One region of the Rhizobium aureum genome, then DNA from elsewhere that is predicted to be linked to it. Evidence: riboswitches for the same ligand, from Rfam matches in the RefSeq annotation. Region 1 holds a riboswitch; the other holds the start of a gene.
The links. A riboswitch is a leader RNA that binds a small molecule or an ion and turns the genes downstream of it on or off. The one in region 1 is predicted to bind thiamine pyrophosphate.
Positions count from the first base shown of each region.

Region 1 (4,115 bases):
AGACCGCCAGAAGGCCGGCGGCGAGCGCAATCGCCACGCTGGTGACGGCTGCTTGCAGAAAGATCGGCTGGGCGGCGAGCTTCGGAAGGTTTGCCTTCAGGCCAGTTACCACAACCGAAGCGAGCGGCAGGCCGAGAAAGAGAGTAGCGGCCGACAGCAGGAAAGCGTCAATCCATCGTGCAGCCGTCTTTTGGCCATCGATACGATGAAGCGCGCGACCGCTGGTCAGCCCATGATCGTCGGGGGCGCGAAACAGCGTCATGGCGCCGAGAACGAGGAGTGTGACGGCGATCTGCAGCAACGACAGCATCACGGCGCGGCCGGGATCGAAATCGAAGCGGAGCGCCTGATAGATCGCCACTTCCAGCGTCGTTGCGGCCGGGCCGCCGCCAAGGATCAGGACCAGCGTGAAGCTGGTGGCGCAGAGCATGAAGATCAGGCCGGCGATGCCGGGTATGAGACCGAGCAGGATGGGCCATTCGATGAAGCGAAAGACCGAGGCGGGCCGCATGCCGAGCCCGCCTGCCACAAGCCAGTATTCCGCCGGCACCCGCTCCAGCCCGGCCAGCATCAGCCGGCAGGCGAGGGGCATATTGAAGAAGACATGCGCCAGCAGGATGCCGGCCAGGCCATAGATGCTGACGGGCTGCGACAGGCCAAGCGCCGTAAGCGTCTGATTGATAAGCCCCTGCCGGCCCCAGATGCCGAGCAGGCCGAGCGCGCCTATCAGCACCGGCAGGCCCATCGGCACGGCCATCATCCGGATCAGCCATAGCCGACCCGGAAAGCGGGGCTGACGCGCCAGTGCGCGCGCGATGGGTATGGCGAGCACGACCGATAACAGGGTCGAGAGCACCGCCTGCAGCAGCGTGAAGCGCAGGACGCGCAGCAAGTAGGGATCTGTCAGGGGATTGGTGTCGCCGGATTCGATACCGGCGGCTAAGAGGGCGAAGACGGCGATCCCGACGAAGAGCACGACGCCGGCGAGGCCGAATGCCCCGCTGGAAATGGCGCGTCTTCGCTCTGGTGCCGTAAGTATCGTCAAGGCATCAGTTGCCGCTGGTGGCGGCCAGCCATTCGTCGATCCAGGCCTTGCGGTTCTTGTCGACGACCTCGGGGCTCATCAGGAAGGTCTTCGACGGCACGACGAGCTTGCTGAAGGCATCCGGCAGCGGCTCCGAAGTGGCGGAGGCCGGCATCATCCAATTGCTTGTCGGGATGATGTCCTGGAAACCGGCGGAGATCATGAACTTCAGGAAATCGCGGGCAAGCTCCTTGTTCGGCGAGGACTTGATGAGGCCGGCGACCTCGATCTGGATATAGTGTCCTTCCGAGAAGGCGGCCGCCTGATAGCGGTCGGTCTTGTCTTCGATCATGTGGTAGGCCGGCGACGTCGTGTAGGAGAGCACCATCGGCGCTTCGCCCTTGGTGAATAGGTCGTAGGCTTCCGACCAGCCGGGGGTGACGGTCAGGATGCGTCCCTTGAGCTTCGTCCAGGCATCGGCTGCCTTGTCGCCGTAGATCGACTTGACCCAGAGCAGCAGGCCAAGACCCGGCGTCGAGGTGCGCGGGTCTTCGATGACGATCTTTTGCGAGGGGTCGCCCTCGACAAGATCCTTCATGCTCTTCGGCGGGTTCTTGACCGTCTGGCTGTCGTAGATCACGGCGAAATGGCCGTAGTCATAGGGCACAAAGACGTCGTCCTTGAAACCCCCCGGAACCTTGAGGGCCGAGGTGTCGACACCGCTTGCATCGAAGAGGCCGGTATCCTTCGCTTCATCTATGAGATTGGTGTCCAGGCCGAGAACGACATCGGCCTTGGTGCCCGTACCTTCCAGCTTCAGGCGGGAGAGAAGTGCCACGCCATCGGTGACGGCGACGTAGTTGACCGTGCAGCCGCAGGTCTTCTCGAAGGCGGCCTTGACCTTGGCGCCCGGACCCCAATCGGCGGTGAAGCTCTCATAGGTGTAGATGGTCAAGGTCTTGTCGGCTGCCTCGGCCGTCTGGGCAGCAAAAAACGTAGCGCCGGCGGAAAGGGCCAGGCCGGCGAAGAATGACAATAGGGATCGGTTTTGCACGACAGCGCCTCCACTTTGGTTTCGTCTTGAAGGGGAAAAGGGCGCTATGATTTCGTCACGCGTCTAATCCCTCCGCCGGTGTTAGCCGGATCAGGTTCCGCGGGTTGGCCAGTGAAAGCCTCTCAGCCAGATATCCTAGAGGATATGAGGCACCCCGTTAGAGCGTCGGCAGATTTAGCCTTGTGACGAAGGGATGACAAGGGAAATGATTCCCCTGTCGATTGCAGGTGGGTGATCTTACTCGGCGGCGTGAGCGGCGGCCGTTGGGCTTTCGAATTTCTTCGTTGCACCGGGCAGCTGCACGTTCTTCAGCGTCAGCGCGGTCAGCAGTCCGATGAGGCAGATGCCGGCAGCCGTCATGAACAGCGGGCTGAAAGCGCTCGCATAGGCGTTAGCGACGGCCTCGCGGGTCGCCTCGGGCAATGCGGCCATCATCTTCGGCGTCAACTGTTCGATATCGGATACGCCCGATATGGAGACGCCGACATTGCCGAGCTTGGCGGCGATGATGGCGCCGTAGACGGAGATGGCGATCGAGGCGCCGCCCATGCGCGAGAGCGTGACCGCACCGGTCGCCGCGCCGACGTCCCGGGCACCGGCCGCATTCTGCACGCCGATGACGGGAACCTGCTGCGCGAGGCCGATACCGATGCCGTGCAGCAGCATCAGGCCACCGATGAAGACGACGGGCGTGCCGGCAGGCAGGACGGCGAGCAAGCCAAATGCGATGGCGCTGCAGGCAGCGCTCGCGATGGCAAAGGGTTTGTAACGCCCTTTGGCCGCAATCAGCCGGCCGGCCGAGAGCGAGCCGCAGACGATGCCGCCGGTCAGGAGAATGAACAGCAGGCCGGCCATCGAGGGCGAAAGGCCAGTCGTCGTCTGCAGGAAGAGCGCGAAATAATTCACCATGCCGATGGCCACGGCGCCGCTGGTGATCGAGATGATCAGCAGGAGGCCGAATGTTGGATTGCGGAACAGCGTCATCGGCACGATCGGCTCGGGCGCGCGGCGTTCGATGAAGACCCAGGCGATGGCGCAAATCGCGCCGAAGGCGATGATGCCGAGGCACTGCGGCGACAGCAGCGATCCGAAGAGTTCGGTGCCGTCGGCGGCAAGCACGATGCTCGTCGTCGTCAGTGCAAGAACGGTCGCGCCGGCATAGTCGATCTTCGGCCGGCGGGCCGGCTTGCGATAGGGCAGCATGAAGGCGAGACCGGCCAGCACGACAAAGCCGATCGGCACATTGACGAGAAAGATCGAGCGCCAGCCGAAGAGATCGCTCATCGTGCCGCCGAGAACCGGGCCGATGGCGCCTGACGCCATCAGCACGAGGCTGGAATAGCTCTGGTAGCGGGCGCGTTCCCGCGGCTCGAAGAGATCGGCATTGACGGCGAAGATCGACACCAGGATGCCGCCGCCCCCAAGGCCCTGAAGGACGCGGGCGGCAATCAGCGTGTCCATCGAGACGGCCAGGCCGCAGACGGCGGAGCCGATCGTGAAGATCGCGATCGCCGTCATCATCACATATTTGCGGCCGAAGAGATCGCCGAGCTTGCCGTAGACAGGCATGACGGCGGAGAGCGAGAGAAGATAGGCTGACCCGATCCAGCCGAAACGCTCCAGATGCCCGAATTCGCCAACGATCGTCGGAAGCGCCGTCGAGACGATCTGGTTGTCGAGCGTTGCCATGAACATGGCAGTCATCAGAAACAGAAAGAGTATAAGCCGCCGTTTATGATCCGCTACGAGCGGCGCGAACGTTGTCTGCATGTCCATGGGGCAAAAATCCGAACTTGGCCGAAACGCTGCGCGGTCGATCGAATGCGCGGGACGCCCGGTTTTCATAGTCGATATATATGTGCCGTTAGCACATAAATGTCAATGACAGGTGAATGCTGTTTGCATGTTTTATTTCTTTACCGCCTCTGGTATGGTGGAAAGATGACATCTGCGACGAATACACGTGAAATTGAAGCCCAGGCCCTGACCGACGACGAGAATCTCCTGCGTATCGGCCATGCGATGACGCGCATGCGC
Region 1 is NZ_JAQJCI010000003.1:108,883-112,997, forward strand. It holds gene thiP (thiamine/thiamine pyrophosphate ABC transporter permease ThiP) at 1-1,039, opposite strand, end outside; gene thiB (thiamine ABC transporter substrate binding subunit) at 1,050-2,042, opposite strand; TPP riboswitch at 2,129-2,245, opposite strand; gene PH552_RS09335 (MDR family MFS transporter) at 2,316-3,854, opposite strand; gene PH552_RS09340 (MarR family winged helix-turn-helix transcriptional regulator) at 4,020-4,115, shown strand, end outside.

Region 2 (4,115 bases), on a different contig from region 1:
ATCTTCGTTCACAGAATCGAAGTTGGTGTAGGAGACTTCCGGCTCGATGAGCAGGTTCTTGACCGGGTTCCACTTGACGTTCGTGGTTGCGGCAAAGATCTTCGAGTCGGTGTAGGCGAGCTGCAGGTTCCACTTCAGCTTTTCGTTGATCGGAACGGCAACGCCACCCCAAACGGCCCAGTCACCCCAGCCGCACTTGGATGCATCGTCGATGGGGCAAGCCGAACGGTCGAGGTTGGTACCTGCATACTTGTTGAGCTTGTCGCCATCGGTGTTCCAGCCACCCATCAAGAAGGCCGAGAACGCGCCGAAGTCGGCATCGACACGAGCCTTGATAGCGCCTTCTTCGACGATCGAGTCGTAACCGCCAACGACCTTGAAGCCCCATGCGCCAGACTTGAAGCCGGCACCGGCGACGACGTCAGGAGCATAGTGATTGCCCTTGTCGTCGGACCACCAGCTTGAGCCGTAGGAGGCGTCGGAGCCGCTGGAGTTCGAGTCTTCAACCGAGATCACAGCCGTGAAGCCGTTGCCGGCATCGTAGCTGTAGGTCAACTGGTTGAGTTCGTACGGGCCGTCATAGATCACGTCGTCGTTGATGACGTCGCCGGCATAACCGATGTAGTAGTTATACTGGGAGTCGGCCTTACCGACGAGGAAGCCGCCGAGGCTGATATTGGCGAACAGCAGCTTGGTGGAGGTGGAGTTGCCGTCGTTCCAGTCCCAACGGACGACCGTGTTGGTCTTCAGCGGGCCGTATTCGGTGTCGGTCGCGGTGTCGATGCTCAGCTCTGCACGGGTGTGCCACAGCGTACCGTTCTTGCTGTTCGGGTTGTAGGCATCGTACCACTCGCCTTCGGTACGGACACGGCCGCCGATCTTGAGGCAGGTTTCAGTGCCCGGAATGAAGAAGTAACCAGCACCGTAAGCGTCGCAGATGCGGACGTATTCCAGCGGCTCCGGCTCTGCAGCAACGATAGCGTCAGCTGCTTGGGCACCGGAAACTGCTGCGAGCGCAGCAGCGGAGCCGAGAAGAAGGCTCTTGATATTCATATTAAACTCCTGGTTGTAATATGCATTTCTAATTTGCCACGAGTGCTGAGCTGGAAACCACCTTGAAGATCGACCCGGTCGAAAACGCGACCGCGCAGCCCGGCAAGTACGCACGTAATGTTGGCTTGAGTCCCCTCGAACCTCCATGATTGTCCCCGCGGCAAAGGTCTTGAAATGCCCCTACCGATCCGGCCGATCGCTCGACCGTAAGACAATTTCTGTCCTGCTTCTGACTTACAAACAGCCCGTATGTTTGTCAATTATGTGAAACCGTGGCGAGCGCCGGTCCAGCGTTAGTCTTGCCGGCTGTTGCTTAAATGCAACTGGGGACGGCAGGGCGAGGTTCGTTTCACCCGAGGAACGCGGGAAGACCGCCAAAGGCGCGAATGCACGACAAGGCTGAGAAACAAAACTCAACAAATCGCCACACACAGAAACGTCGAATCTTCCCAGATTCCAGCTATTCGGGCCATAGGAAGGGAAGAATCGCGCATGAATGAGAATCGGCTGATCTTCATAGCGCCCCCCCGTTCGGCGGCCTCGTCACCAGGGATTATATGCAATCCATCTTTTCCCTGATGCAGACCGGCGCGTAGGCCGGCGTGCAACTGACGCTCGCCCTTCTCGGCAATGACGCGCTGATTACCCGCAACGCAGTACGCTGGTGTCGTCCCCTACCGCTTTATCGGCAACACGGCGCCTCATTATTGAGGGAGCGCCATGCCGCGCCTCACGTGTAAACACGCTTAAATTGTGGATTCTCCAATGCGCCAAGCGCTGGCTCGCGGAAAAATGCAGTCATCATTGCAGGGTTGACAGAAGCCAAAGCAAGAGCATAGCCTTCCAGCATTCACCAGGGGGGTCCCGGCAAGGGGCTGAGATACTGCTGAACAATACGGCTTTGCCGATTGTGGGCGCAGTGACCCGTTGAACCTGATCCAGTTCATACTGGCGTAGGGACGGTGCGAGCGCTCGAAGACTTCGGATTCCCGCGTGGATTCCATGTCGGCGTCTTATCATCATTCCGGCTGATTGACTGGGTCTCCAACCGCAACTTGGAGCCTCAAACCATGACCATTGCCGCAAAGAACCTCATCCCGACGGTCACGACCGGTCCGCTGCCGGCCTCTCGAAAGATCTACGTCCCCGGGGATATCCATACCGACATCCGCGTACCGATGCGTGAGATCAGCGTCCATCCGACATCGGGTGAGCCGCCTGTTATCGTCTACGATTCCTCCGGCCCCTATACCATCGAGGGTGCCGATATCAGCATCGAACAGGGCCTGTCGCAGCTCCGCCGCAGCTGGGTGCTCGCACGCGGCGATGTCGAGGCCTATGAAGGCCGGCATGTGCGTCCCGAAGACAATGGCTTCGTCACCGGCGAACGGCTGACACCGGAATTTCCGGCCAAGCGCCAGCCGCTGCGCGCCAAGGATGGCAAGGCCGTCACCCAGCTTGCCTATGCGCGCGCCGGCATCATCACGCCCGAGATGGAATTCATCGCCATCCGCGAGAATCTCGGCCGCAAGGCGAAAGCCGAGACCCTGATTCGTGACGGCGAGAGCTTCGGCGCCCATATTCCGGATCATGTGACACCCGAATTCGTCCGCCAGGAAGTCGCGGCCGGCCGGGCCATCATCCCGGCCAACATCAATCACCCGGAAAGCGAACCGATGATCATCGGCCGGAACTTCCTGGTGAAGATCAACGCCAATATCGGCAATTCCGCCGTCACCTCCTCCATGGCGGAAGAAGTCGAGAAGATGGTCTGGGCCGCCCGCTGGGGTACCGATACCGTCATGGACCTTTCGACAGGCCGCAACATCCACAATATCCGCGAGTGGATCATCCGCAATTCGCCGCTGCCGATCGGCACCGTCCCGCTCTATCAGGCGCTGGAAAAGGTCGGCGGCATTGCCGAAGAGCTCACCTGGGAGATCTATCGCGACACGCTGATCGAGCAGGCCGAACAGGGCGTCGACTATTTCACCATCCATGCCGGCGTGCGGCTGCATTACATCCCGCTGACAGTCAATCGCGTTACCGGCATCGTTTCACGCGGCGGCTCGATCATGGCCAAGTGGTGTCTCCATCATCACCGCGAGAGCTTCCTTTACGAGCATTTCGAGGAAATCTGCGATATCTGCCGGGCCTATGACGTCTCCTTCTCGCTCGGCGACGGCCTGCGCCCCGGCTCGATCGCCGATGCCAATGATGCCGCGCAGTTTGCCGAGCTCGAAACGCTCGGCGAACTGACGAAGATCGCCTGGGCAAAAGACTGCCAGGTGATGATCGAAGGCCCCGGCCATGTTCCGATGCACAAGATCAAGGAGAACATGGACAAGCAGCTCGCCGTCTGCGGCGAGGCGCCCTTCTACACGCTCGGACCGCTGACGACGGATATCGCGCCGGGCTACGATCACATCACCTCGGGCATCGGCGCTGCCATGATCGGATGGTTCGGGACGGCGATGCTCTGCTATGTCACGCCGAAGGAGCATCTCGGCCTGCCCGACCGCAACGACGTCAAGACAGGCGTCATCACCTATAAGATCGCCGCCCATGCGGCCGACCTCGCCAAGGGACACCCAGCAGCGCAAGTCCGCGACGACGCATTGTCGCGCGCCCGCTTCGAATTCCGCTGGGAGGACCAGTTCAACCTCTCGCTCGATCCGGATACCGCCCGCAGCTTCCATGACGAGACCCTGCCGAAGGAAGCTCACAAGGTTGCGCATTTCTGCTCGATGTGCGGGCCGAAATTCTGCTCCATGCGGATTTCACACGACATCCGCGCCGAGGCGCAGAAGGAAGGACTGGAAGCGATGGCGGCGAAATATCGCGAGGGCGGCGATCTCTATATGCCGGTGGAAACCTCCACCCAGCCGGCCGAGTGACATGCGCATCCTCGTCAAGGGGGCCGGCGTTGCCGGCCTCACCGTCGCCCACGAACTGCATGCCCGCGGTGCCGAGGTGACGGTTGCCGACCCCCATGCGAATTTCCGCCGAGCAGCCTCATGGCTTGCCGGCGGAATGCTGGCGCCATGGTGCGAACGGGAAAG
Region 2 is NZ_JAQJCI010000006.1:331,055-335,169, reverse strand. It holds gene PH552_RS17695 (porin) at 1-1,053, opposite strand, end outside; TPP riboswitch at 1,899-2,031, shown strand; gene thiC (phosphomethylpyrimidine synthase ThiC) at 2,124-3,950, shown strand; gene thiO (glycine oxidase ThiO) at 3,952-4,115, shown strand, end outside.
Region 2: another riboswitch for thiamine pyrophosphate. It lies ahead of thiC (phosphomethylpyrimidine synthase ThiC); the one in region 1 lies ahead of thiB (thiamine ABC transporter substrate binding subunit).